DNA from 2 places in the Janthinobacterium sp. OK676 genome. Region 2 is predicted to be linked to the other one. Evidence: predicted binding sites of a transcription regulator. Region 2 holds the regulator's gene; the other holds the start of a gene.
The links. Region 2 encodes FNR, which switches genes on or off when oxygen is low (the NO sensors DNR and NnrR bind a similar motif). Its sites were predicted from a motif close to TTGATNNNNATCAA; they were not measured.

Region 1: a site for FNR is predicted at 8,341-8,354, ahead of BLU39_RS14955 (OmpW/AlkL family protein). Genes of this name have one in related genera too.

The regions. Positions count from the first base shown of each region.
Region 1 is NZ_FNHA01000007.1:20,513-35,222, reverse strand. Features, by position in the region: gene BLU39_RS14990 (sigma-54-dependent Fis family transcriptional regulator) at 202-1,344, shown strand; gene BLU39_RS14985 (NAD(P)/FAD-dependent oxidoreductase) at 1,488-3,296, shown strand; gene BLU39_RS14980 (YceI family protein) at 3,428-3,994, opposite strand; gene BLU39_RS14975 (YbaN family protein) at 4,460-4,918, shown strand; gene BLU39_RS14970 (methionine ABC transporter ATP-binding protein) at 5,243-6,052, shown strand; gene BLU39_RS14965 (methionine ABC transporter permease) at 6,045-6,719, shown strand; gene BLU39_RS14960 (MetQ/NlpA family ABC transporter substrate-binding protein) at 6,752-7,579, shown strand; gene BLU39_RS14955 (OmpW/AlkL family protein) at 7,658-8,275, opposite strand; gene BLU39_RS14950 (LysR family transcriptional regulator) at 8,422-9,318, opposite strand; gene fur (ferric iron uptake transcriptional regulator) at 9,498-9,935, shown strand; gene BLU39_RS14940 (MerR family transcriptional regulator) at 10,005-10,370, shown strand; gene BLU39_RS14935 (NAD(P)H-dependent oxidoreductase) at 10,430-11,020, shown strand; gene BLU39_RS14930 (SpoIIE family protein phosphatase) at 11,193-12,407, shown strand; gene BLU39_RS14925 (SiaB family protein kinase) at 12,473-13,030, shown strand; gene BLU39_RS14920 (DUF1987 domain-containing protein) at 13,053-13,451, shown strand; gene BLU39_RS14915 (GGDEF domain-containing protein) at 13,455-14,195, shown strand; gene BLU39_RS14910 (substrate-binding periplasmic protein) at 14,210-14,710, opposite strand, start outside.
Region 2 is NZ_FNHA01000018.1:54,776-69,485, forward strand. Features, by position in the region: gene BLU39_RS26835 (methyl-accepting chemotaxis protein) at 1-1,134, shown strand, start outside; gene hemN (oxygen-independent coproporphyrinogen III oxidase) at 1,159-2,607, shown strand; gene BLU39_RS26845 (sulfite exporter TauE/SafE family protein) at 2,617-3,387, shown strand; gene BLU39_RS26850 (heavy metal translocating P-type ATPase) at 3,410-5,839, shown strand; gene ccoS (cbb3-type cytochrome oxidase assembly protein CcoS) at 5,842-6,018, shown strand; gene ccoN (cytochrome-c oxidase, cbb3-type subunit I) at 6,238-7,665, shown strand; gene ccoO (cytochrome-c oxidase, cbb3-type subunit II) at 7,681-8,295, shown strand; gene BLU39_RS26870 (cbb3-type cytochrome oxidase subunit 3) at 8,297-8,497, shown strand; gene ccoP (cytochrome-c oxidase, cbb3-type subunit III) at 8,490-9,410, shown strand; gene ccoG (cytochrome c oxidase accessory protein CcoG) at 9,415-10,797, shown strand; gene BLU39_RS26885 (FixH family protein) at 10,944-11,468, shown strand; gene fnr (fumarate/nitrate reduction transcriptional regulator Fnr) at 11,472-12,230, opposite strand; gene BLU39_RS26895 (response regulator) at 12,470-14,710, shown strand, end outside.

The DNA of each region.
Region 1 (14,710 bases), on a different contig from region 2:
CCGGCGGCGGCGCTCGCTTCATGCGATGCATGCTAACAGAGAAACTTTTTTATCTTGTTCTACGGCATCCTATTGTGCGGGCCACACGCTGAGACCATCGTCTCACGCGCGCGCCATGCTGCAGCGCAGGATGCGCGGCCTGGCGCTTCGTGCTACAAACGAAAACACCATAAAAACTGACACGAGACACTGGAGAGCGCCATGCCCTACGTCCGCCAGACCAGCCATATCGACCGCGTGCGCGACCTGATCGCCGGCCGTATCGTCAATCCGGGCGCCGATACGGCCAGGCTCGCGTCGTCGTACCGGCGCTCGCTCGACGACTACCGGCTCGACCCCGCTTCCACCACGGGGCCGCGCATCCTGACGGGCGCCGAATTGCGCGCCATCCAGCAGTCCGAGGAAGATTTTCTGCGTTCCACGGGCCAGTGCCTGCCGCGCCTGCACGCCATGGTGCGTGAAGCGGGCTATTGCGTCATCCTCGCCAATGCGCGCGGCGTGACGATCGATTACGCGGTCGATACGGACCAGCGCAAGGATTTCAAAAAGGCTGGCCTGTACCCGGGTTCGTGCTGGTCGGAAGAAGAGGAAGGCACGTGCGGCATCGCCTCCGTGCTGCTCGACCAGGAAGCCATCACCGTGCACAAGACCGACCATTTTCGCGCCGCGTTCACGGGCCTGACCTGCAGCGCCGCGCCGATCTTTTCGCCGCACGGCGACTTGATCGGCGTGCTCGATGCGTCGGCCTTGCGTTCACCCGACGCGCGCGACAGCCAGCGCCTCGTCAAGCAGCTGGTGCGGCAAGGCGCGACCCTGATCGAGGACGGTTTTTTCCTCAAGTCCTACAGCCATTGCTGCATCCTGCTGGCGCACCGCAACCGCCACTTCGTCGAAGTGCAGCCGGAGATACTGCTCGCCATCGACGAACATGGCGACATCGTCGCCGCCAACCGCTGCGCGCGCGACGTCATCGCGGGCCTCGGCAGCCTGCCGCGTCCCGTCGCGGACGTGCTGGAAGTGCGCGCCGAGAGGCTGTTCGATGCGCGCGCGGGACGCAGTCTGCTGTCCTTGCGCCTGGCCGGCGGCAGCACCTGGCTGCATGCGCGCGTGCGCGCGCCGCAGCGATCGGCCAAGGCGCGTCCGCACGCCATGCGCGAGGCGCCCGCCGCGCAAGACGTGGTGGCCTACACGGCGCCGGAACTGGCCGAACGCACGCGCATCGTCCACGCCATGAACGCCGCCAAATGGCGCCCGCTGCAGGCGGCCGCCATGCTGGGCATCTCGCGCGCCACCCTGTACCGGCGCCTCAAGCAACTGCACATCGTGGCGCCGCACCGGCAATGATGCGACAAACGCGCTGAGACTTCCGTCTCAGTAGCGGCCATGCTGCGCTGCGCAATGCGGCGCCGGAACGCCAGTGTTACAACATCGTCAGCGGCAACACAGCCGCATCCCATCATAAAGTCAGCAGACTTGGAGGAGACACGATGCAAACCGATATCAACCCGCACGACCTGGCCGTGGCCGGCGTCCTGGAACAGCTCGAAGGCTTTCTTCGCGCCAGCGACGGCACGGGCGCCGCGCAACTGTTCGAACAGGACGGCTACTGGCGCGACCTGGTGCTGTTTACCTGGAACCTGAAAACCCTGGAAGGCCGCGAGCAGATCGCCGCCATGCTGGCCGCGCAACTGGGCGCCGTGCAGCCGGTCTCCATCCGCATCGCCGATGGCGAGCATGCGGTGGAAGCCGGCGGCGTGCTGCAAAGCTGGATCACGGTGGAAACGAACGTGGCGCGCGGCGTGGGCTTCATCCGCATCCGTGACGGCAAGATCTGGACCCTGCTCACCACCATGAGCGAATTGAAGGGGTTTGAGGAAGCCAAGGGCGGCCGTCGGCCCATGGGCGCGGAACACGGCGCGCGCACCAACCGCAGCAGCTGGCTCGAGCACCGCGAGAAGGAAGCGGCGGAACTGGGCTACGCGCGCCAGCCCTACTGCGTCATCATCGGCGGTGGCCAGGGCGGCATCGCGCTCGGTGCGCGCCTGCGCCAGCTGAACGTCCCCACCATCATCATCGAGAAAAACGCGCGCCCCGGCGACAGCTGGCGCAAGCGCTACAAGTCCTTGTGCCTGCACGACCCCGTCTGGTACGACCACATGCCCTACATCCCGTTCCCCGACAACTGGCCCGTCTTCACGCCGAAGGACAAGGTCGGCGACTGGCTGGAAATGTACACCAAGGTGATGGAACTGAACTACTGGGGTTCGACTTCCTGCGAATCGGCCAGCTTCGACGAAGCCACGGGCGAGTGGACGGTGCAGGTGCTGCGCGACGGCCAGCCCGTTACCCTGAAACCCAAGCAGCTGGTGCTGGCCACGGGCATGTCGGGCAAGGCGAACATGCCGAAGTTCAAGGGCATGGAGGTGTTCCAGGGCGAGCAGCAGCACTCGTCGCAGCATCCGGGACCGGACGCGTACGTGGGCAAGAAGGTGGTCGTCATCGGCGCGAACAATTCCGCGCACGATATCTGCGCCGCCCTGTGGGAAGCGGGCGTGGACGTGACCATGGTACAGCGCTCGTCGACGCACATCGTCAAGTCCGATTCGCTGATGGACCTGGCCTTGGGCGACCTGTATTCGGAACGGGCGCTGGCCGCCGGCATGACCACAAACAAGGCCGACCTGACGTTCGCCTCGATCCCGTACAAGATCCTGGCCGACTTCCAGAAGCCCGTCTTCAAGGCCATCCGCGAACGCGATGCGGACTTTTATGCGCGCCTGGAAGAACGGGGCTTCATGCTGGACTTTGGCGACGACGATTCCGGCCTGTTCATGAAGTACCTGCGCCGCGGCTCCGGCTACTACATCGACGTGGGCGCCTCCGAGCTGGTCGCCGAGGGCAAGATCAAGCTGAAAAGCGGCGTCGGCGTGCAGGAATTGAAAGCCCATTCCATCGTGCTGTCCGACGGTACGGAACTGCCAGCCGACCTGGTGGTGTACGCCACCGGCTACGGCTCCATGAATGGCTGGGCGGCGGACCTGATCTCTCCGGAGGTGGCGAACAAGGTGGGCAAGGTATGGGGACTCGGGTCAAGCACGACGAAGGACCCTGGCCCGTGGGAGGGCGAACAGCGCAATATGTGGAAACCCACGCAGCAGCAGGCGCTGTGGTTCCACGGCGGTAACCTGCACCAGTCGCGCCATTATTCCCAGTACCTGTCGCTGCAACTGAAGGCGCGCATGGAAGGGTTGAACACGCCCGTGTATGGGCAGCAGGAGGTGCATCACCTGGCGTGATACCGACTACCTGGACGAAAAAAAACGGCGGGCTATTTGCCCGCCGTTTTTTTCAGCTTCAAACCAAGAGCAAAAACTGGGGTCGGACCCTCAGGGTCCGACCCCGGCAGTGCAGATATCGGGTCTAAAAATTACTGTTTGATGGCTTCGATGGCGAAGGTCAACGTGACATCATCGCTGACGGCCGGCGCATATTTGCCGGCGTTGAACTCCGAGCGCTTGATCTTGGCCGTGGCATTGGCGCCGCAAGCGTCTTTCTTCAGCATCGGGTGCGGTGCGCAGGCGAACGAGGTGACGGTCAGGGTCACTGGTTTGGTCACGCCTTTCAGGGTCAAATTGCCTTCAACGGAGGCCAGCTTGTCGCCGTCGAAGTTGAACTTGGTCGACTTGTAGGTGGCGACCGGATACTTGGCCGTGTCGAGGAAGTCTTCGCCTTGGATGTGCGAGTTGAACAGGGTCGAACCCGTGTCGACGGATTTGGTGTCGATCAGCACTTCGACGGCGCCCGTCTTGGCGGCGCGGTCCAGCGTGACCTTGCCGGTGGTGTTATTGAAACGGCTTTGCTGCGTCGAGAAGCCCATGTGGGTGTACTCGAAACGGGGGAAAGTGTGGCTGCCATCGATGACGTAGACTTCAGGAGCGGCAAAAGCGGACAGGGAGAAGCCGGCGGCGGCGATAAAAGCGAGCAGTTTTTTCATGATGGATTCCTGATAGGAGTGGAGGATGTCAAAACCGCAAGCAGCTGCAGGCGGGAAGCGCTGCGGCTGATTGTCCGGCTTCAGTTGCAACAGATTATGCATGGCATGAAGATCGATGTAAAACGAAAAATATACCTAGTTAGCATCGAAAAATTCGATAATAACGGCAGCGATGTCCGTGACGGCGTCTTCTGCTGCCGATTATTGTCTGCATTGCCAAAAATATCCAGCGTTATCAGATCATCAAATGAGAATGATTCTTGTTATTATTCTCCGGGATTGCTATCATCACGGCCCTGGCGGGCATGCAGCGTCGCCTTGATTCATCCATAATAGAGCAGAACACAGCACAGAAAAAAACATGACGGCCACCCGCCACACCCGCCACGCTATGCGCACCTTGAAGGCGCTTCCCGCCGCCTCCCCGCTCCGCGGCCACGGCCCCACAGCCGGCGCCCTCGCCTGATGCGGCAACCGCACGCCCGGACGCCGCTGCCTGAAGCGCATGGCGCACGCCTGCGCCGCTGGGCGTGGACGGCCGCCGGCGCCCTGATGGTGCTGCTGGGGATCATCGGCGCCATGCTGCCCGTCATGCCGACGACGATTTTCCTCATCCTCGCCCTCGCCTGCTTCAGCCGCGCCTCGCCGCGCCTCGAACACTGGCTGCTGCACCATCGCCGCTTCGGTCCGCCGCTGCGCCAATGGCGCGAGCATCGCGCCGTCTCGCGGCGCGGCAAGGCCATGGCTTGCCTGGGCATGGCCATCGGCTTTGTCGCCATGTGCCTGGGCCATCCGCCGTGGTGGGTCATCGCCATGGTGGGCGCCATGGAAATCGCCGTGCTCGTCTACCTGCTGCGGCGTCCGGAAGGCCCTGCCGCCAGCGGGGCAGAATCTGCCCGCGAAGCAGGCAATGGCGGGCAGTAAACGGCCCTGTCCACGTCGAAGAAACGGCAAGTGAGCCGAACCGCACATAAAAGTACCGCGAGGCGTCCGCAGGGCGCGGCGAACTTTTCACCAGGATGCGGCTCCCGCACGCCCCTCCACGCGATTAAATTCGGCAAGAACGCCGCTTTCCCGCTTTTTTGACTTGAAAACGGACGCATAGACATTATTTGCATATTCAAAGCAAGATTCTGTCGTAGGAGTAATAACACGATCGGAGGTATACTACGCAACCGACGTAACAGGCTGGGCGATTTGGCCCCTGCAAGCGCGCCTGTCACGGTCCAATAAAAAAGGAAACACTGCATGACCACATCCCACCGTACGCCGGTGATTCGCATCGATGGCGCGAACAAGACCTTCGCGCTGCCCAAAGGCGAACAATTCCACGCGGTCAAATCGGTCACGCTGGAAGTCTATCCCGGTGATATTTTCGGCCTGATCGGCAAGAGCGGCGCCGGCAAATCGACCCTGCTGCGTCTGATTAACCTGCTCGAGCGTCCCGACAGCGGCACCATTACCGTGGCCGGGCGCGAATTGACGAGCCTGAGCAAGAGCGACTTGCGCGATGCGCGCCAGAACATCGGCATGATTTTCCAGCAGTTCAATCTGCTGCAGAATGCCACCGTCTTCGACAACGTCGCCTTCCCCCTGAAAATCCATGGCACGACCAAGGGCGAGCAGATCGCCGCCCGGGTCGAGGAGTGCCTGGCGCTCGTCGGCCTGTCCGACAAGCTGCACAGCTATCCGGCCCAATTGTCCGGCGGGCAGAAGCAGCGCGTGGCCATCGCCCGCGCGCTGGCCAGCCACCCCGACGTGCTGCTGTGCGACGAGCCGACGTCCGCGCTGGACGCGGAAACGACGCGCGCCCTGCTCGACACCCTGCGCGACATCAATGCGCGCCTCGGCGTGACCATCGTCATCGTCAGCCATGAGCTGTCGGTGCTGGGCGCCATCTGCAACCGCGTCGCCGTCGTGGAAAAAGGCGCCATCGCCGAACAATTCGACTTGAGCGACACGGCTACCCCGCGCAAGACGGCGCTGGGACGCGAGCTGGCTTATTACGGCACCGAGGCGTTTGAAGCCACCGCATGGAAGGATGCAACACATGTTTGAAGAATCGATCAATAACGTCATCAACCTGCTGCCGGAAATCTGGGTGGCGCTGGGCCAGACCATGACGATGCTGGGCATTGGCCTCACGGCCGCCATCCTGGTCGGCGGCCCGCTGGGCATCTTGCTGTTCCTCGTATCGGAAGGCCAGTCGCTGGAAAACCGTCCGCTGTCGATGATCCTCGGCTGGCTGGTCAATACCGTACGCAGCTTCCCCTTCATCATCCTGCTCGTCGCCCTGACGCCGTTTACGCGCATCATCGCGGGCACCTCGATCGGCCCGCTGGCGGCCAGCGTGCCGCTGTCGTTCGCCGCCATTCCCTACCTGGCGCGCCTGGTGGAACAGAACCTGCGCGAAGTGCCGCGCGGCGTGATCGAGGCGGCGCACGCCATGGGCGCGTCGGAAATGCAGATCATCTTCCGCGTGCTGCTGGTCGAAGCGCGTTCCGGCCTCGTGCTGGCGCTGACCGTGCTGTCGATCAGCTTCCTGTCGTATTCGGCCGTGGCCGGCGTGGTGGGCGGCGGCGGCATCGGCGACCTGGCCATCCGCTACGGCTACTACCGCTTCGAGACGGACATCATGGTCGCCACCGTGGCCATCCTGATCGTGCTGGTGCAAACCATCCAGTTCGCCGGCACGCGCATCGCCAAGCGCCTCGACAAACGTTAATTCATCTTCAGTATTTCAGTACAAGGAAAAGCATGAACCACATTCGCCGCACCCTGCTCGTCGCCGCCACCAGCCTGGCCTTCGCCACCGCCGCCCACGCCAAGGACCCGAAAGAACTCGTCATCGGCACCAGTTCCGGCCCGTATTCGGACCAGCTGAAGCTGGGCATCAAGCCCATCCTGGAAAAACAGGGCTACAAGGTCAAGATCGTGGAATTCAACGACTACGTGCAGCCGAACTACGCGCTGGCCGAAGGCTCGCTGGACGCCAACGTGTTCCAGCACATCGTCTATCTGACCAAGTTCGCCACCGATAACAAGCTGCCATTGAGCCCCCTGATCACCGTGCCGACCATGCCGATCGGCCTGTACGGCGGCAAGCAAAAATCCTTGGCCGACGTCAAGAACGGCGCCACCATCACCATGCCGAACGACCCGACCAACCAGGCGCGCGCGCTGGTGATGCTGGCCAAGATGGGCTGGATCAAACTGAAACCGAACGTCGACCCGCTGCGCGCGTCCGAGCGCGACGTGCTGGAAAACCCGAAGAAGCTGAAGCTGGTGCCGCTGGAAGCGGCGCAGCTGCCACGTTCGCTGGCGGACGCCGACTACGCTTTCGTCAACGGCAACTTCGCCCTGGCCGCCGGCATGAAGCTGACCTCGGCCCTCGCCGTGGAAAAGATCTCGGACAGCTACATCAACCTGGTCGCCATCCGCACGGCCGACAAGGCCAAGCCATGGGTCAAGGACCTGGAAGCGGCCTACCGCTCGCGCGCCTTCCTCGACGCGACGAACAAATACCTGGCCGGCTACGAAAAGACGGACTACCAGCTGGCGCTGGAAAAGACGCTGAAAAAATAAACGGTACGCTTGAAACGTAAAAAAGGACGGCTGTTGCCGTCCTTTTTTTTCGCCCGCGCTGCGCGGGCATGCCTATACTTAGAAGCGGTAACCGACGCCGACGCCGATCAGGAGAGGATCGACCTTGACTTCGCTGGCCTTGGCGCCACCGATGAAGACGTCGCTGCGGATCTGCACTTTCTTGATGTCGAAGTTCAGGGACCAGTTTTTATCCAGTTTGTAGTCGACACCGGCTTGCAGCGAGTAACCCCAGCTGTCGTGTTCCAGGCGGCCGGCGCCGTTCAGCAATTTCACGTCCGAGATATTCGTGTAGTTGATGCCGGCACCCACGTAAGGGCTGAACTGTTTTTCAGGCATGAAGTGGTATTGCAGCGACAGGGTCGGCGGCAAGTGCTTGAAGGTACCGATATTGTTGCCGTCGAGCTTGACGTCATGCTTTTGCGGGTAGGTCAGAATCAGCTCGGCAGCGATATTCGGGGTGAAGAAGTACGAAATATCGATTTCAGGAATCGTCTTGCTGCTGACCGTCAAACGGTCGGATGCGCCGACGCCACCAACAGGAGCAGATTTATCGGCCGGATCGAGGTGCACGGCGCGCGCACGGACCAGCCATGGGCCTTCCTGTGCCATTGCGTTGCTGGCGAATGCGCCGATGGCGGCCAGGACGATTGCTGCTGCAGTTGCGGACTTTTTCATTCTAGTTCCCTCTTTTTGTCGTTAAGTAACGCTGCGAAGTCTAAGAGTGCAGTGCAACAAAAACTTTGATCCACATCAAATAGTGCTAGATGGCATCAACAGAGGGATTTTTTCCTTTGCCCAGGTCAAGAAAATGCGGCAGCGCGTCAATTCGCTTCGGCAAACAGGCCGGCGACCCAGTCGGCAAACACGCGCACGCGCGGCGACAGTTGCCGGTGATGGGGATACAGCACGGAGACAGGCAAGGGATCGGGACGCATTTCGGCCAGCACTTCCACCAGTTCGCCCGCCGCCAGCGCCGACTCCAGGTGATAACGGGGCGCCTGGATCAGACCCATGCCCGCGCGGCAGCAGGCGTGATACGCGTCCGCATTGTTGACGGACAGCGTGCCCGGCAAGGCCACGCTGTGGCGCTGGCCATCCACCTTGAAATCGAAAGGCCAGACCTTGCCCGTCTGGGCGGAAAAAAAATTGACGGCGCGGTGGCCCGCCAGTTGCGCCAGATTCTCCGGCGTGCCGTGCCTGGCCAGGTAGGCGGGACTGGCGCACGTTACCTGGTCCAGCAGCGCCACCCGGCGCGCCACCATCGACGAGTCGCCCAATTCCCCCGCGCGCAGCACGCAATCGACGCCTTCGCGCACCAGGTCGACGAGGCGGTCGCCCATGCCGATTTCCAGCTCGATCAGCGGGTAGCGGGCGCAGAACCGGTCCAGCACGGGCATGACGAAATGCATGGCCAGGGTCGCGTGCAAGTCGACGCGCAACTTGCCGGCCGGCTGCCGCGCCGCCGAACTGAACACGGCTTCCGTTTCTTCCAGGTCCGCCAGCAGGCGCACGCAGCGCTGGTAATACGCCTCGCCATCGGGCGTGGGCGTCACTTGCCGCGTGGTCCTCTGCAGCAAGCGCACGCGCAGCCGCGCTTCGAGTTGCTTGATCGCATGCGTGACGGTCGCCTTCGGATAGCCGAGGTCATGCGCGGCCCGCGTGAAACTGCGCAACTCGACAATGCGCGTAAATATCCGCATCGCATCAAATCTATCCATGCCCTGCTCCATTGTTATTCATTACTGCACAGTACGGCGATTTTACCGTGCACTCTGCAAAAGTGGATATCAGAAGCAACAGCAAGTCTGACGCACACCATACAAATGAGAATAGTAATGATTATCATTTGCGATATAATGAATGACCTCGCTAGACGACTACAAAAGGAATGGGAGACATGGATATATTGAGGGAACTGCGTGAATCGGGCTTGAAAGTGACCATCCCCCGCTTGCGGATTCTGCAGCTGTTTCAAGAAGGGGGCATCAAGCACCTGAGTGCGGACGATGTCTACAAGCTCTTGCTGGCCGAAAAGATCGACGTGGGCCTGGCCACCATCTACCGCGTGCTGATGCAGTTTGCCGAAGCGGGCATTTTGTTTCGCCGCCACTTCGAATCGGGCCACGCCGTCTTCGAACTGAACGAAGGCCAGCACCATGACCACCTGGTTTGCACCGGTTGCGGCAAGGTTGATGAATTCGTCGATGAAGGGATCGAGCTGCGCCAGAACGAAATCGCCGCCGAACGGGGCTTCGTGCTGCACGAGCACGCGCTGTCGCTGTACGGCACCTGCGCCGAGTGCACGGCCAAGAAAATCCCGCCGCGCCGGGTCTGAGGGTGCATCGGGTATCTGGGTGCCGCTGCCTTGCGGTAAGATTCGCCCAAGCTTGAAAAAGGATCGCCCATGTACATCGGAGAAATCGCCCGCCTGGCGGGCACCTCGCCCAAAGCCTTGCGCCACTATGAAGCGCTGGGCTTGCTGGGCGACGTGCGCCGCTCGGGCGCCTATCGCGTCTACACGCAGCAAGACCTGGCGCAAGTCAAACTGATACGCCAGGCGCAGGTGCTGGGCTTCCGCCTGGCCGAACTGCTGCCCGTCCTGGCCGGCGACGACACGGACTGGGCCGCCCTGTCGCAGCACATCGCCGCCAAGCGCGCGCAGGTGCGGCAGGATATCGCCCGCCTGCGCCAGCTCGACGCGCAACTGGCCGACATCGGCACGGAAATCGGCGACTGCCTGGCGCGCCAGCGTCTGCAAGAGGCCGCTTGACTCTGCCACTAGGGGCAGGCTTTAGCATGCAAGCTCTTCTTTAACGGACAGCCTGCATCATGACCAAGACGACACCCAAGCGCATTTTGATACTCCTCGGCCACCCGTCCAGCGACAGCTTTTGCGCCGCCCTGGCCGAGGCCTACGCCGCCACGGCCCGCAACGCAGGCCACACCGTGCGCGAACTGCGCCTGGGCCAGCTGGACTTCGACCAGAACCTGCACGAGGGCTACCGCCAGGTGCAGCCGCTGGAAGCGGACTTGCTGGCGGCGCAGGAAGCCATCAACTGGGCCGAACACCTGGTGTTCGCCTACCCGATCTGGTGGGGCGGCGCGCCGGCCCTGCTGAAAGGCTTCGTCGACCGCGTCTTCCTGCCGGGCTTTGCCTTCAAGTATCGCCCGGGCAAGGCCTTCCCGGCACAGCTGCTGAAGGGCCGCACGGCCCAGCTGCTGGTGGCGATGGATACGCCGCCCTGGTATTTCCGCTGGGTCTACCACATGCCCGGCATCCACCAGCTGCGCAAGACGACGCTGGAATTTTGCGGCGTCAAGCCCGTCAGGGTGGCCAGTTTCGGCCCCATGATCGATTCCACCGAAGCGCAGCGCGCGCGCTGGCTGGAACAGGCGCAGGCGCTGGCCCGGCGCCTGTAACTTGCTTGCCATGCAGCCATCTTGCATACGGTTTTGACAAGCTCGTAATCAAGCCGTCATATTCAAAGGCTACCATGATGATATTGCCTGTTTGTCAGTCGCCTTGCTCTCGCGACAACAAGGGTCCGATCGTCATCTAAAGGTAGCCGCTGTGGAGTTCAACGCTTCTCGATTGCATCTTCCCCGTTTTCGCACGTCCGTGGCAGCCGACCTGTGCATTCCCACGGAATCCGTGCAGGCCGACGCCAGCAATTTCGCCGTGCTGGAACTGTTCACGGAACGGCGCGATATGATGAGCCTGCCCGTCACGGAGCAGCACAAACCCATCGGCTTGATCAGCCGTAACATCTTCATGTCGCAGATGTCCAAGCCCTTCTATCACGAGGTGTATGGCAAGAAGAGCTGCATCGCCTTCATGGACAAGGAGCCGCTGATCGTCGATGGCGCCATGAGCATCGAAGACCTCACCTTCCGCGCCGTCGAAGCGGGCGAGAAGGCGCTGGCCGACGGTTTCATCATCACCGAGGATGGCGCGCTGGCTGGCGTGGGTTTCGGCTTGCAGCTGATGAACGTGGTGGCCACCATGCAGGCGGAAAAGAACCGGCAGATCATGCACAGCATCGATTACGCCAGCGTGATCCAGCGCGCCCGGCTGCGCACCTCCGATGCGGAACTGCGCGCCACCCTGCCCGACGCGCATCTGGAATGGCAGCCGCGCGACGTCGTCGGCGGCGACTTCTACTTTTTCGAACGCCATGCGGGCGGCTGGTTCGCCGCCATCGCCGACTGCACGGGCCACGGCGTGCCGGGCGCCTTCATGACCCTGATCGCCTCGTCGGCCCTGAGCCAGGCACTGCGCGAACTGGGGCCGCATGATCCGGCGGCCCTGATCGGCGCCGTCAGCCGCGCCATCAAGACCCTGCTGGGCCAGGATGCGGGCGGCGGCGAAGCCGCCGGCCACGCGGGCTCGAACGACGGCATGGATTGCGCCTTTTTGTGCTACGACACGGCCAGCGCCAGCCTGCGTTTCGCGGGGGCGAAACTGGCGCTGCACGTGGTGGCGCCGGGTGAAGAGGCCGTGCGCGCCATCGACGGCGCGCGCATGGGCGTGGGCTATGTCGACACGCCGGCCGGCTACTGCTGGCACAACGAGACGCTGGCCATACCCCCCGGCAGCCTGCTGTTCCTCACCACCGACGGCTTGCTCGACCAGATCGGCGGCGCGCGCGACATCGCCTACGGCAAGCGGCGCATGCGCGAGCAGCTGCTGGCGCGGCGCGACGCTCCCGCCGGCGCGGTGGCGGCGGCGCTGCTGCAGGACAGTGCCGCGTGGCAGGGAGCGCAGCCGCGCCGCGACGACCTGACCTTTTTCTGTTTCCGCCTGTAGTTTTGGCCCCATCGAGCCACCTTATCAACAAGACACCGGGTCACCGGCTAGCCAGGAGCACGGACGTGCTGTACGAAGAATTCAACGAGTTTTGGGATGTGGCGCGCAAGCGCAACATCATCTTTTTTTACGTGGGCTATTTCTCGCAGCACGTGGTGAACGCCATTTCCGAAACCATCAAGGCGCGCCTCGATACGGCCGGCGCGGCCGGGCCCACGCGGCGGCGCATCTTTTCCTCGTTCATCGAGATGTCGCAAAACATCATGCACTATTCCGCCGACAGCCTGACGCCCGACGCGCAGCTGGACCAGCAGATGCGGCGCGGCTCGTTTTGCATCGGCACGCGCGGCGACAGCTTTTTTCTGCTGTGCGCCAACCCCGTCTCGACGGACAACGTGGCGCAGATCCGCGCCCGCCTGGAGCCGCTGCACACCATGACGATGGAGGAAATCCGCCTGGCCTATAAAAAGGCCCTGCGCGAGGAAGCGCCGGCCGACAGCAAGGGCGCGGGCCTGGGTTTTCTCACCATGGCGCGCGACGCCAGCGAGCCGCTGGAATTCGAATTCGTCCAGGATCCCCAGGAACCGGGCCACACCATCTTCTGCATCAAAGCCATCATTTGAAAGAGCCGACTCAGGAAAGCATATGCAATTACCGTCACCACTGTTCATCGCCGCGACCCCGAGTTCGCCCGAAATCGACTTCCGTTTCGAGCAGCACACCCTGTCGATCAAGGGCGAGTCGTATCCGGAAAACGCGGCCGCCTTCTATGGCCCGCTGATCGCCTCCGTGCGCGCCTACCTGGAAGGCTGCCGCGAAGCGGCCATCACCGTCAACGTCTCGCTGGCCTACTTCAACAGCTCGAGCACGAAGATGCTGTTTACCCTGTTCGACACCCTGAACCAGGCAGCCATCGATGGCAACCATGTGCGCCTGAACTGGTACCACGACGAGGACGACGACACCATCCTGGAATTCGGCGAGGAACTGCAGCAGGATTTCACGGCGCTGGACTTCCACGACCATCCCGTGCAAGGCAGCTAGGGCATGCGCGCCGCCCTCTCCGAGTCCGGCCTGGAGCCCGACCTGTTCACCGTGGAAGCGGCGGCGCTGGCCGCCGCCCGCCGCATGCACGCCGACGCCAACGCCTCGGGCGCGGAACAGCGGCGCGTGCTCGGTGAGCTGATCATCCACTACGAACGGCTGATGCGCGAGACGCGGCGCCTGATCGGCCGCAGCGACCGCGCCGAGCGCGACATGCATCTGCTGAACCGCCAATTGCAAACCCTGGCCGGCCAGCTCGAATACCGCGCCACGCACGATCCGCTGACGGGCGCCCTGAACCGTGGCGCCGTGATCGACCACGCGTCGCGCTGCCTGGCGCAGGGCGACATGGCGCTGATCGTGCTCGATATCGACCTGTTCAAGCAGGTCAACGACGACTTCGGCCACCCGGCCGGCGACGGCGTGATCCAGGCCGTGGTTGACTGTCTGAAAGGGTTGCTGGGACAGGAGACGGCCATCGGCCGGGTCGGCGGCGAAGAGTTTTCCGTCGTCTGGCCCACCTCCTCGCGCGACGACGCGGCGCAAGTGGCGCAGCGCATCTGCGACACCGTCGGGCGCCAGCGCCATGCGGCGCCCATCACGCGCGCCATCACCGTCAGCGTGGGCCTGAGCTGGAACCGCGCCGGCACCCCTTTCGAGACGGCCTACAGCCACGCGGACCAGGCCCTGTACCAGGCCAAGCGCGAAGGACGCAACTGCGTGCGCCAGTGGCTGGAAAGCTGAATCAGCGCACTGAATCAGCGCAGCTGTTCGCGCGCCATGCTGCCGTCGCGGCGCATGGCCGCCGCCGCCCGCTGCATGGCCGCCACCTGCGCCTCGGGCAGTTGCTTGTTGCAGGCCAGGTAGGTCTGCACGCGGTTGAAAGTCAGCAGCGGCACCACCTTGCCCGCCCATTCCTTGCCCACAAATGGCTTGCTGCCCACGGCCATGCCCACGGCCCACAGGTCGATGCGCCCCAGCAGCAGCTTTTGCGGATTGAGCCACTCCTGCGTCACGGGCGCCACGGTCATGCCGCGCTGGCGCAGGTAGTCGTCGCGCGCGTCGCCGAGCACCGTGCCGATCACCAGGCCGCGTGCATCGGCCAGCGTGTGTAGTGTGAGGTGTCGCTCGGCCAGGCCGTAGAGTATCCATTCCGCTTCGTTGAGGGGGCCGATCCAGCGAAATTGCGCTTCGCGCTCCTGCGTGCGGCTGGTGGAATAGATGCAGGTGTCGGGCTCGCGCAGCGCCTGCGCATACGC
Region 2 (14,710 bases):
AACTGCTTGCAGTTGCTGGTGTGCGTCATCAGCCTGTTCGCCAGCGGCGGCAAGATCACCAATTACGCCATCTTCGGCGCCACCCTGTTCGGCTTCCTGATCAACGTTTTCCTCTGGTACACCTTGCGCATGTCCGTGCTCAAGCCGCTGGGCAAGGCCCTGAACGGCGCGCGGGCGATTGCCGCCGGCGACCTGTCGGGCAGTTTCGAGACGGACAGCACGGATGAAATGGGGCAATTGCTGCGCGCGCTGCAACAGATGAACAGCAACCTGATCGCCACCATCCGCGACGTGCGCATCAACGTGGAAACCATGGCCGTGGCCACCAAGCAGATCGCCGTCGGCAATATGGACCTCTCGGGCCGCACGGAATCGCAGGCGGCCAGCCTGGAAGAGACGGCTTCGAGCATCGAGGAATTCTCGTCGACCGTGAAACAGAACGCGGACAATTCCGTGCAGGCGAACGAGCTGGCCGTGGCCGCCTCGAAAGTGGCCGTGCAGGGCGGCGAGATCGTCTCCGAAGTGATCACCACCATGGACGACATCAATACCTCGTCGAAGAAAATCGTCGACATCATCGGCCTGATTGAAGGCATCGCCTTCCAGACCAACATCCTGGCCCTGAACGCGGCCGTGGAAGCGGCCCGCGCCGGCGAGCAGGGCAGGGGCTTTGCCGTCGTGGCGGGCGAAGTGCGCAACCTGGCGCAGCGCTCGTCCGTGGCGGCCAAGGACATCAAGCAACTGATTGAAATTTCCGTCGGCAAGGTGGGCGCCGGCATGCTGCAGGTGAACCGCGCCGGCGCCACCATGGAGCAGGTGGTCAGCTCCGTCAAGCAGGTGACGGCCATCATGCAGGAAATCTCGATCGCCTCGCGCGAACAGAGCATCGGCGTCGACCAGGTCAACCAGGCCATCGCCCACATGGACCAGGTGACGCAGCAGAACGCGGCCCTGGTGGAAGAAGCCGCCGCGGCGGCCACCCGCCTGGCGGAAGAAGCGGCCAGCCTGTCGCAAGCCGTGAGCCTGTTCAATTTCGGCAAGATGCCGCCACCGCGCCGCGTCGCCATGCCCGGCGGCAAGGGCGGCGCCGCGAACGCCGGCAAGCCCACCGCCCTGAAACGCCTGGCCGCCTAAACCTTTCAAGACTTCATACACATCATGCCTACACTACTCAGCAGTGCTTCCGCCGAACTGGATGCGGTCGTCGAATTCGACCCGGTCATCATCGGCAAGATGAGCCAGTCCGGCCCGCGCTACACGTCCTATCCGACCGCCGACCGTTTCAACGGGGACTTTGGGTACGGCAACTTCCTCGAAGCGCTGGCCGCCCTGCGCATGCGCGGCGGCCGCCGTCCGCTGTCGCTGTACGTGCACGTGCCGTTCTGCGACACCCTGTGCTACTACTGCGCCTGCAACAAGATCATCACGAAAGACCGCAGCAAGGCCGCCACTTATCTCAGCTATCTGAAGCAGGAAATCGCCATGCAGGGCAAGCTGTTTGCCGGCATGAACCAGATCGAGCAATTGCACTTCGGCGGCGGCACGCCCACTTACCTGAGCGAAAAGCAGATGGACGAACTGATGGCGCATCTGCGCCAGCATTTCGAGTTCGCGTCCGATGAAGACGGCGAGTATTCGATCGAGATCGACCCGCGCACGGTGTCGCGCGAACGCGTGTTTTCCCTGCGCGCCCAAGGTTTCAACCGCATCAGCCTGGGCGTGCAGGATTTCGACGCCGACGTGCAAAAAGCCGTCAACCGCATCCAGCCGGAAGCGGAAACGGTGGCCATCATGCAGGCGGCGCGCGACGCCGGTTTCCGCTCGATCAGCATCGACCTGATCTACGGCTTGCCGAAGCAAAACCTGGAAACGATGACGGAAACCCTGCGCAAGGTGATCAACGCCAGCCCGGACCGCATCGCCCTGTACCACTACGCGCACATGCCGCACCTGTTCAAGCCGCAGCGCCGCATCCTCGACGCCGACATGCCCGACAGCGCCACCAAGCTGGCCATGCTGGGCCTGTGCATCGCGCGCCTGACGGCCGCCGGCTACGTCTACATCGGCATGGACCATTTCGCCAAGCCGACGGACGACCTGGCCGTGGCGCAGCGCCAGGGCCGCTTGCACCGCAACTTCCAGGGCTATTCCACGCGCGCGGAAGCGGACCTGATCGCCTGCGGCGTGTCGGCCATCAGTTCCGTCGGTGCCGTCTACAGCCAGAATGAAAAGACGCTCGATGCGTACTACGAAAAGCTCGACGAAGGCGTGCTGCCGATCGCGCGCGGCATCAAGCTCGACACGGACGATTTGCTGCGCCGTATCATCATCCAGATGCTGATGTGCAATTTCGAATTGTCGATCGCCAGCATCGAGCAGGCGCATCCCGTGAAATTCCGCAGCTACTTCGCCAGCGAGCTGGAAAAGCTGCGCGAACTGGCGCGTGACGGCTTGCTCGTCATCGAGGAAGACTGGTTGACGGTCACGCCGAAAGGACGCTTGCTGATCCGCAATATCTGCATGGTCTTCGACCGCTACCTGACCATGGCGCGCGCGAATGCCGCGCCGGACGCGGTGCAGCCGCTGCGCTACTCGAAAACGGTGTAGCGCCACGCGATGAACGCCCTCAGCCTCGTGCCCATGTTCCTCGTCGGCCTGGCCGGCAGCGTGCACTGCATCGGCATGTGCGGCGGCATCGTGGGCGCGTTGTCGCTGGGCGCAGGCGCACCGGCGGCGCCTGCGCGCCCGGTCATCGCCATCGCCGTGGCACGGCCCGCGCTGCGGACAAGCCTGCAATCGAACGTGCTGCGCGTGCTGGCCTACAACGGCGGGCGCATAGTCAGCTACATGCTGGCCGGCGCCCTGGCGGGCAGCCTGGCGGGCGCGGGCATGCTGCACCTGGCTTCCCTGCAAGTGGCCGGCTACTGGCTGGCCAACCTGATGCTCGTTGCTTTGGGCCTGTACCTGATGGATGCCTGGCGCGGCCTGGCCCATCTGGAAGCGGCCGGCAACGTCGTCTGGCGCCGCGTGCGCCCCCTGCTGAAACCGTTGATGCCGATGGATACGCCGTTCAAGGCGCTGGCCGTGGGCGGGTTGTGGGGCTGGATGCCGTGCGGCATGGTCTACAGCGCGCTGCTGACGGCCATGATGCAAGGTTCGGCCCTGAACAGCGCGGCCACGATGGCCGCCTTCGGCCTGGGCACCCTGCCCACTTTGCTGGGCATGGGTTTGCTGGGCACGCGCTTGCGCGCGCAGATGCAGCGCCGTCCCGTGCGCATCGCCAGCGGCTTGCTGGTGCTGGGCTTTGGCTTGCTGGGCCTGCTGCGCGCCGTCAATGGCGTCTCGCTGGGCTGGCTCGACGCCCTGTGCGTCACGGGCCATCCATGAAAAGACGCTTGAAAACAATCCTATGAATGCTGTTTTACAACCATCCGCCTGCTTCCATTGCGGCTTGCCCGTGCCAAGCGGTTCCAGCTGGAACGTCACCATCGACGACGTGCCGCGCGCCATGTGCTGCCCCGGCTGCGAAGCGGTGGCGCAAACCATCGTCGACATCGGCCAGAGCGCCTACTACCGCGACCGCGACGAATATGCCGTCAATGCGGCCGATGCGACCATGGTGCCGCCCGAACTGCGCCTGTACAGCAATGACGATGCGCAATTCGCGCGCGACGCCAGCAGCTGCGAAGCGACCCTGTCCGTCGAAGGCATCCGCTGCGCCGCCTGCGTCTGGCTGATCGAGCGCCAGCTGACGCGCCTGCCCGGCGTGCAGGCGGCCAGCCTGAACGTCGCCACGGAGCGCCTGTACGTGCGCTGGAGCCGCGCGCAGTGCGAGCCGGGCGACATTCTGCAAGCCGTGCGGCAAGTCGGCTACACCGCCTATCCGTATGACGCCGTGCGCCATGGCGAACGCCTGCAAAAAGCCAGCAAGACCCTGGGCCGCCAGCTGTTCGTGGCCGGCCTGTCGATGATGCAGGTGATGATGTACGTGGCGCCCGCCTACCTGGCCGCCGAGGATGGCACCCTGGACGACAATATGGCCAGCCTGATGCGCTGGGCCAGTTTGCTGCTGACCCTGCCTGCCATCTGTTACTCCGCCATGCCCTTCTTCCAGGGCGCCTGGGCCAGCCTGCGCGCGCGCACCCTGGGCATGGACGTACCCGTCGCGCTGGGCATCCTGGCGGCCTTCTTCGGCAGCGTGGTGGCGACCTTCACGGGCCGCGGCGAGGTGTATTACGACTCGGCCACGATGTTCATCTTCCTGCTGCTGTGCAGCCGCTATTTCGAGCTGCAGGCGCGCCGCAAGGCCGCTTCCGCGCTGGAACGGCTGCAGCACGCCTTGCCCGCGTCCGCGTCCTTGATGGCGGGCTTCCCCGACAGCCGCGCCACCACCCTGGTGCCGGCCGGCAGCCTGGCCGTGGGCGACGTCATTCTCGTCAAGCCGGGCGAAGCGATCGCCGCCGACAGCGTCATCATCGAGGGTACGAGCGCGCTCGATTTGTCGTTGCTGACGGGCGAGAGCGCGGCACAGCGCCGCAAAACGGGCGAGCGCGTGCCAGGCGGGGCCATCAACGCCAGCGCGGCGATCATCCTGCGCGTGCTGAAGCCGGCGCGCGAAAGCACGCTTTCCGATTTATTGAAACTGATCGAGCGGGCCGGCAGCGGCAAGCCGCAGATCGCGCAATGGGCCGACAAGGTGGCCGCCTGGTTCGTCCTGGGCCTGCTGCTGTTCGCCGTCGCCGTGTTCGCCTTCTGGATCTGGCACGACGCGTCGCAGGCCTGGCCCGTGGCCATCGCCGTGCTGGTTGTCTCTTGCCCGTGCGCGCTGTCGCTGGCCACGCCGACGGCGCTGGCGGCCGCCACCGACAGCCTGCTGCGGCGCGGCGTGCTGATCGTCCAGCCGCACGTGCTGGAAACCCTGCACCGCGCCACCCACATCGTCTTCGACAAGACGGGCACCCTGACGCTGGGCCGGCCCGTGCTGAAGCAGATCGAGGGCCTGGACGGCATGACGGAAGACGACTGCCTGCAGGTGGCCGCCGCGCTGGAAGCGGGCAGCGCCCATCCGCTGGCGCAGGCGATCCTGGCCGCCGCGGGAGAAACGCCGCGCACGCATGCGGAACAGCTGCAGGAAGTGCAGGGCCAGGGCCTCGAAGGCATCGTCGGCGGCGTGCGCTATCGCCTGGGCAATGCGGCCTTCGTTGCCGCCATCGCCGGTCCGCCGTTGGGCGACACGGCCGTCGGCATGCAGGGCATGACGCCGCTGTACCTGGGCACGCAGGGGCGCTGGCTGACGCGCTTTTTACTCAGCGACGCGCTGCGCCCGGAAGCGCGCGACGTGGTCGCGTATTTCCAGCGGCGCGGCAAGCAGGTCGTGCTGCTCAGCGGCGACCAGGAAGCGCTGACGCAAAGCGTGGCGACGGAACTGGGCATCAACACGGCCTGCGGCGAATGCCTGCCCGATGAAAAGCTCGATTTCGTGCAGCAATTGCAGGCGACGGGCGCCGTCGTGGCGATGGTGGGCGACGGCATCAACGACGCGGCCGTGCTGAGCGGCGCCGACGTTTCCTTCGCCATGGGTTCCGGCGCCGCCCTGGCGCAGGCCCATGCGGACACGGTACTGCTCTCAAACCAACTGGTATCCGTGCTCGACACGGCCAAGACGGCCGCGCGCAGCATGCGCATCATCCGCGAAAACCTGGGCTGGGCCACCCTGTACAATCTGACGGCCATCCCGGCCGCCGCGCTGGGTTTCTTGAACCCATGGCTGTCCGGCGTCGGCATGGCGGCCAGCTCGGCCGTCGTCATCGCCAACGCCCTGCGCCTGCGGAAAGCCTGAACATGGAAGCACTGTATCTCCTCATCCCCTTGAGCGTCGTGGTCGTCTTCATCGCCCTGTGGGTGTATTTCACGGCCTCGGACGGCGGCCAGTTCGACGACCTCGTCGGACCGGGCCTGCGCGTGCTGCAGGACGACGATACGACAACGACGCCGGCGCCCGGCGAACCGCATCCCTGAGCTCCCGGCCCGGCCGGCGTCTGCCCCGCAATCCGCCCAGATTGCAGGGATCTTGTATGGCTTTTTTGATCGTAATTTGACCGAAATACCGCTTTATTTCGATGCCAGTTCGCTACGCTTATTTCATCCGGGGAATTTTGATCCACATCAAAGTTTTTTCGCGGTCAAACACTTACTCTCTGGCCACCATCATAAATAGTAATTCCAGGGAGAGTCTTTGTGGATCAATCGCTGAACTATAACTACAAGATCGTGAAGCAATTCGCGGTCGCTACTGTGGTATGGGGCATCATCGGCATGCTGGTTGGCGTTATCATCGCCGCTCAGCTGGCCTGGCCTGCCCTGAACCTCGACATACCATGGCTGACATACGGACGCTTGCGTCCGCTGCACACGAATGCGGTGATTTTCGCCTTCGGCATCTGCGGCTTGTTCGCCACCTCGTACTACGTCGTGCAACGCACCTGCCAGGTGCGGCTGTTTTCCGACAAACTGGCCGCCTTCACCTTCTGGGGCTGGCAAGCCGTGATCCTGTGCGCCGTCGTCACCCTGCCCATGGGCATGACGCGCGGCAAGGAATACGCGGAACTGGAATGGCCTATCGCCATCCTCATCGCCGTCGTCTGGATCGCCTACGCCATCGTGTTCTTCGGTACCTTGATCAAGCGCAAGGTCAAGCACATCTACGTGGCCAACTGGTTCTTCGGCGCCTACATCCTGGCCGTGACGATTCTGCACGTGGTCAATGGCGCCGTCATGCCAGCCTCGTTCACCAAGTCGTATTCCGCCTATGCGGGCGTGCAGGACGCCATGATCCAGTGGTGGTACGGCCATAACGCGGTGGGTTTCATCCTGACCGCCGGCTACCTGGGCATGGTCTACTACTTCATCCCGAAACAGGCCGAGCGCCCCGTGTACTCGTACCGTCTGTCGATCGTCCACTTCTGGGCGCTGATCTTCACCTACATGTGGGCGGGCCCGCATCACCTGCACTACACGGCATTGCCTGACTGGACGCAATCGATCGGCATGGTCTTCTCGCTGGTCCTGCTGGCACCAAGCTGGGGCGGCATGATCAACGGCATCATGACCCTGTCGGGCGCCTGGCACAAGCTGCGCACCGATCCGATCCTGAAATTCATGATCGTCTCGCTGTCGTTCTACGGCATCGCCACCTTCGAAGGTCCGATGATGTCGATCAAGACCATCAACTCGCTGTCGCACTACACCGACTGGACCGTTGCCCACGTGCATGCGGGCGCCCTGGGCTGGGTGGGCTTCATCACCATGGGTTCGATCTACTACCTGCTGCCGCGCCTGGCTGGCCGCACGCAGATGCACAGCACGCGCCTGGTCGACGTGCACTTCTGGGTGGCCACCATCGGCATCGTGCTGTACATCGCCGCCATGTGGATCGCCGGCGTGATGCAGGGCCTGATGTGGCGCGCGGTCAATCCGGACGGCACCCTGACCTACACCTTTGTCGAGAGCGTGAAAGCAACGTATCCGTACTACGTGGTGCGCGTGGCCGGTGGCCTGCTGTACCTGTCGGGTATGTGCATCATGGGCTACAACACCTGGATGACCCTGCGCGGCAGCAAACTCCCCGTCGCCCGCATTCCGGAACTGAACGCGGCGCACGCCTGATAGGAGCAAAAGCAAATGAAATTTTCACATGCATGGATTGAGAAAAACCCCTGGCTGCTGATCGCCCTGGTCACGGTGGTGATCAGCATCGGCGGCGCCGTCGAGATCGTCCCCCTGTTCTTCCAGAAGAGCACGACGGAGCCGGTCGCCGGCCTGAAGCCGTATTCGCCGCTGCGCCTGGCGGGCCGCGACATCTACGTGCGCGAAGGCTGCTACAACTGCCACTCGCAGATGGTGCGTCCGCTGCGCGCGGAAACGGAACGCTATGGCCACTATTCGGTCGCCGGCGAGTTCGTCTACGACCGTCCGTTCCAGTGGGGTTCCAAGCGCACGGGCCCCGACCTGGCCCGCGTGGGCGCCCGCTACAGCGATGAATGGCACCGCACGCACTTGAACAACCCGCGCGACGTGGTGCCCGAGTCGAACATGCCGGCCTATCCATGGCTGGCGAAGACCAAACTGGTGCCCGACGAGATCATGCCGAAGATGCGCGCCCTGAAACGCCTGGGCCAGCCGTACAGCGATGAAGAGATCGCCGCCGGCCCCGCGCAGCTGCAGGACAAGACGGAAGAAGACGCCCTGGTCGCCTATCTGCAAGGCCTCGGTACATTAATCAAAACAAGGAATTAGCATGGCAATCGAAAACCTGTTTGACAGCGCCAGCAGCGTCATGACGGTGGTTTCCTTTATGACGTTCGTGGGCATCCTGTGGTGGACTTTCAGCCGCAGCAATGGCGACTTCGATGCGGCGGCACGCCTGCCGTTCGCCGACGAGGCGCTCGACTATCCGGCCGATGCCGCGCCGGCACAAGGGGAGCGCAACCATGGCTGACTTTACCAACGGCTTCTGGAATATCTACATCGTCGTGCTGTCCCTGCTGGGCATCATCGGCTGCGGCGTGCTGCTGTACTCGCAGTCGAAAGTGAAAGTGGCCGCCGGCGCCCCCGCCGACGGCACCACGGGCCACGTCTGGGACGAGGACTTGAAGGAACTCAATACGCCGATGCCGCGCTGGTGGATGTGGCTGTTCTACATCACCATCGTCTTCGCGCTGGCTTACCTGTTCCTGTATCCGGGCCTGGGCACCTATGCCGGCAGCCTGGGCTGGAAATCGACGGGCCAGTACGAGGAAGAACTGAAGAAGGCGGAAGCCGACTACGGTCCTTTGTTCAACAAGTACCTGAGCCAGGACATCAAGACGGTGGCGGCCGATCCGCAGGCACTGGCCATCGGCCAGCGTCTGTTCCTGACCTACTGCGCGCAATGCCACGGTTCGGATGCGCGCGGCAACAAGGGCTTCCCCAACCTGACGGACAAGGACTGGCTGTATGGCGGCGAACCCGACATCATCAAGACCACCATCCTGCACGGCCGCAATGGCCAGATGCCGCCGATGGGCGCCGCCCTGGGCTCCGAAGCGGATGTCGAGAACGTGGCCCATTATGTGCTGAGCCTGTCCGGTTCCACCTCGGACCCCGTCAAGTCCGTGCTGGGCAAGGCCAAGTTCGGCGCCTGCATGGCCTGTCACGGCGCCGATGCGAAGGGCAACCAGATGCTGGGCGCACCGAACCTGACGGACAAGACCTGGCTGTACGGCGGCAGCGCCGATACCATCATGGAAACCGTACGCAAGGGACGCAACAACACCATGCCGGCCTTCAGCGATTTCCTGGGCGAATCCAAGGTACACGTGCTGTCGGCGTATGTCTGGAGCCTGTCGAATTCCCCGACGCCCGTGAAATGATGTAATGGAACCTCAAGTCATCAAGATGTATGCGGCCCGCGAGCAGATCTACCCTCGCGAGGCCAAAGGACGCTACGCTACCTGGCGATGGGTATGCGTATGGCTTACCCAGCTGGCGTTCTACGGCTTGCCGTGGTTGACCTGGAACGGCAGGCAAGCCCTGCTGTTCGACTTGACCACGCGCAAGTTCTACATTTTCGGCGTCGTGCTGTGGCCCCAGGATTTCATCTATCTGGCGGCCCTGCTGATCATCTGTGCGTATTTGTTGTTCCTCGTCACGGCCATTGCCGGGCGGGTGTGGTGCGGGTTTTCTTGCCCGCAAACGGTATACACGGAAATCTTTCTGTGGGTCGAACGCCGCATCGAGGGCACGCGCAGCGCGCGCATGGCCCTCGACAGGCAGGGCCCGTCCGTGCGCAAGGCCTTCAAGAAGACGGCCAAGCACCTGGTATGGGGCGCCATCGCCCTGTGGACGGGCTTTACCTTTGTCGGCTACTTCACGCCGATCAAGGAACTGGCGCGCGAGGTGACCACCCTCAATTTCGGTCCCTGGGAATGGTTCTGGGTCTTGTTCTACAGCCTGGCAACCTACGGCAACGCGGGCTGGCTGCGCGAACAGGTGTGCAAATACATGTGCCCCTACGCGCGCTTCCAGAGCGCCATGTTCGACCAGGACACCCTGATCATCACCTACGATGCCAAGCGCGGCGAACCACGCGGCGCCATGAGCAAGAAGGCCGGCAACAACGACAAGCTGGGCGACTGCATCGATTGCACCCTGTGCGTGCAGGTGTGTCCGACCGGCATCGATATCCGCAACGGCCTGCAGTATGAATGCATCGGCTGCGCCGCCTGCGTCGATGCCTGCAACAGCGTGATGGACAAGGTCGAGCGGCCGCGTGGCCTGATACGCTACAGCACCGACCATGCGATGGAAAACAACTTCAATTCGAAGCAGATCCGCCAGCGCGCCATGCGCCCGCGCGTGCTGATCTACACGTCCATCCTGGCCCTGATCATCATCGCCGTATGTACCTCGCTGGCCCTGCGCACGCCCCTGAAAATGGACGTGATCCGCGACCGCGGTTCAATGGGACGCGAAGTGGAAGACGGCATGATCGAAAACGTCTACCGCCTGCAGATCATGAACACGTCCGAGCAAAGCCAGCATTTCAAGATCAGCGCTTCCGGCTTGCCGGGCCTGACCTTGCTGACGCGCGAAGAAGTGACCTTGCAGCCGACGGAAACGCTGGGCTGGCCGATCCGCCTGCGCGTGCCGCACGGCGTGGGCGAGAAGGGCTCGAACAAGATTGCGATCGAATTGCAATCGCTGGACGACCCGTCGCTGCACGTGCGCGAAAGCGCGGTCTTCATCGTGCCGCGGTGATGTTGATTCGGGGTCGGACCCTCTGGGTCCGACCCCGGTATTTCGCCGTAGGGGTAGCATTCAACATGCGGTAGGTTTACTGTATTTTCAACCCAGAAGCAAAAGCTGGGGACAGACCCAAAGGGCCTGACCCCAAGGAGAACAAAATGTCCGACAGTCTGAAACTGCAAGCCCCCGTTGCCCCGTGGTACAAGCACCGCTGGCCATGGCTGCTGATGATCGGCCCCGGCCTGTCCGTGGTCGTCGGCAGCTTCATGGGCTATATCGCGTTTACGCAGCCCGACGCGCTGGTGGTGGGCGATTATTACAAGCAGGGCAAGGCGATCAACCAGGATTTGAAGCGCGACACGATCGCCAGCGACCTGGCCATGGATACGAGCCTGTCGTATGACGTGGCGCAGGCGCGCCTGAGCGGCTCCGTGCACAGCTTCGGCAAGGCCTATCAGGCTCCTTTGCTCCTGCACCTGGCGCATGCGACCCTGCCGGAAAAGGATATCAAGCTGCTGGTGCGGCCCGATGCGGCCGGCAATTTCTCGGTCGCCCTGCCGATGCTCGAGCGCAGCCGCTGGCAGGTGCTGGTGGAAAACGACAAGCGCGAGTGGCGCCTGTCCGGCATCTGGACCTGGCCCGTGCAACGCAGCATCGCGCTGCGCGCGGATGAAGAGCTATAAAGCTTATTTACACACGTCCGTGCCTGCCGTAATGGCTTTCAGCTTGGCAGGCTGCAAGATCTCGATCTCGCGGTTCGACACGCGCAGCCAGCCTTCCTTCTTGAATTTCGACAATAAACGGCTGACGCTCTCGATGGTCAGGCCCAGGTAGTTGCCGATTTCCTCGCGCGACATGCGCAGCTGGAAATTGCTGCCCGAATAGCCGCGCGCCTCGTAGCGCGACGCCAGGTTGACGATGAAGGCGGCAAAACGCTGCGTCGCCTGCATATTGCCCAGCAACAGCATGACACTTTGCTCGCGCGTGATTTCCTGGCTCATCATGCGGTGGAAATGACGCAGCAGGGTCGGCATATTGCCCAGCAATTGTTCCAGGCTGGAAAACGGGATTTCACACACTTCGCTGTCTTCCAGCGCCACCGCATTACAGTGGTGGCGGTCGGCGCTGATGGCGTCCATGCCCAGCAGTTCGCCGGCCATCTGGAAACCCGTCACCTGCTCTTCGCCACCGGGATTGATCTGATAGGTCTTGAAGTGTCCCAGGCGGATCGCGTACAGGTTCTGGAACGAGTCGCCGATGCGGAACAGCGAGGCGCCGCGCACGATCTTGCGGCGGCGGCCGATGATCTGGTCCAGCCTGTCCATGTCGCCCACATCGAGGCCCATCGGCAGGCACAATTGATGCATGCTGCAGGTCGAGCATCGCGCACGCAACGCTTCCACGGTTACTGTGGGCAAGGTTGGAGTGAGTAGCGCTTCAGTCATGTCGGTACCTTTTAGAAAATGCAACAACAAGTTTACTGCATACAGGGTTGCCGTGTGCCAATTTCACGGTAATTTCGGCGAATAAACGACGTCCAGCCTTTAATTATATGGCAACATCGTCACAAGCCCATGCGGGGAGGGGCATTTGCGCGGTGCCGCTTGCCAAGTTGATGTATTGATAGGAAAATTCCTAACAGCATTATCTGCCGCCTGTGCCGCCCGGTACTGAAAAGGAAATCATGAAGCCTCTCGGCATCAAAGCAAAAGTCGCGCTGGCCACCAGCCTGACCTCGATCGCCATGATCGCGCTGGTCACCATGATCCAGGTGCGGCACATGCGCGACGACTTCACGCGAGTACTGCTGAGCCAGCAGTCTTCCCTGATCAGCCGCACCGCAGCCGAGCTCGACGACAAACTGGGCATGCTGCTGCAGATCGTCACCCTGACGGCCAGGCAGCAGCCGCCGGAATTGATCGCCCAGCCGGCCCAATTGCGCGAATACTATTCGCGCCGCTCGATGCTGGTGCTGTTCGACGACGTGCTGGTGCTCGATGCGCAGGGCGCTGTCGTGGCCGACATGCCGGAAGTGGCGGGGCGCGCCGGCATCAACGTCGCCGAGCGCGAGTATTTCCAGACCGTCCTGCGCACGCGCCAGCCCATGATCACGGAACCCATGCTGGGCAAGTCGAGCGGCATGCCCATCGTGCAGATGGTGGCGCCCGTGCTGGCCGCCGATGGCCAGGTGGCCGGCGTGGTGATCGGCGTGCTGCGCCTGTACAAGGACAATCTGCTGGGACGTCTGCGCACGGAAAAGATCGGCAAGAGCGGCTATTACTTCATCCTCACGCGCGGCGCCGTGCCGCGCTACGTGCTGTACCCCGATACCAGCCGCTTGTTGCAGCCGCGCCAGCCGAACGCCAACCCGACCACCACCCAGCTATTGAAGGAAGATGGCGAAGGCAGCATGGTCAGCACCAACAGCCGCGGCGTCACGGCCGTCAACAGCTTCAAGCGCCTGAAATCGGTGAACTGGCTGCTGGCCGCCTCGCTGCCCGTCGACGACGCCTTCGAACCGTTCGACGGCGTGCTGTACCGGCTGGTGCTGTGGAGCATCCTCGCCTCGCTGCTGGCCGCTGCCGTTCTGGGCTGGGTCACCGTGCGCCTGCTGTCGCCGCTGGTGCGTTTGCGCGACACCCTGCTGGCCCTGCGCACCAGCGGCAGCCGTTTCACCCCCGTGCCGGTGCGGCAGCGCGACGAGATCGGCGAACTGACGGAAGCGTTCAACGGCCTGATGAGCGAACGCGACCGCCTGCAGCAGGAACTCGAATCGCGCGCGGCCGAGCTGGAGCAGGAGCGCGACCGGGCCGAGGCGGCCAACCGCGCGAAGAGCGATTTCGTGGCCAACATGAGCCATGAAATCCGCACGCCCCTCAATGCCGTGCTGGGCATGGTGTATTTGCTGGGCAATACCAAGCTCGATACGGAACAGCGCAAGTATCTGACCATGGTGCGCGTGGCGGGCCAGTCGCTGCTGGGCATCCTCAACGACGTGCTCGACTATTCGAAGATCGAGGCGCGCCGCATGGAATTGTCGCCCGTCGAATTCGACCTCGACGAAGTCATGAATACCCTGGCCACGACGATGACGATGAATGCGGGCGAAAAGGAGCTGGAACTGGCCATCGCCGTCGAGCCCGACGTGCCGCGGCGCCTCGTGGGCGACGCCCAGCGCCTGCAGCAGATTCTCGTCAACCTGGCCGGCAATGCCATCAAATTTACCGAGAACGGCGAAGTGGTGGTGGCCGTCAGCCTGGCCGAAAGCGAAAACGGCCGCGCCTGGCTGCGCTTCGAAGTGCGCGACACGGGCATCGGCATGACGGAATTGCAGCAACAGCAGCTGTTTGCCGCGTTTTCGCAGGGCGACCAGAGCATCACGCGGCGCTTCGGCGGCACGGGCCTGGGCCTGGCCATCAGCAAGCAGCTGATCCACATGATGGGCGGCGACATCGCCGTCGCCAGCAGCGAAGGCAAGGGCAGCCGCTTCTGGTTCAGCGTGCCCTTCGAGATGCTGGCGCAACCGGCCGAAACGCGGCGCACGCCGGCGCTGGGACAGCTGCGCCTGCTGGTGGCCGACGACAACCGCACCACGCGCGAACTGATCGTGAAACTGATCGAGGCGTGGGGCTGGCTGGCCGACGAAGTGGACTCCGGCTTTGCCGCCATCGAACTGTACCGCGAGCGCCTGGCGCAGCAGCAACCGTACGATGTCGTGCTGGCCGACTGGCACATGCCCGTCATGGACGGCCTGGCCACGGCCAAGGCCATCCGCCAGGCGGCCAGCGGCCAGCGCCAGCCCATCGTGGTGATGGTCAACGCCTTCGCCCGCAATCACCTCGAGGAAATCTCCAGCGCGGCCGAGGCCGACGTCGTGCTGATGAAACCGATCACGGGATCGAGCCTGTTCGACGCCCTGCACCAG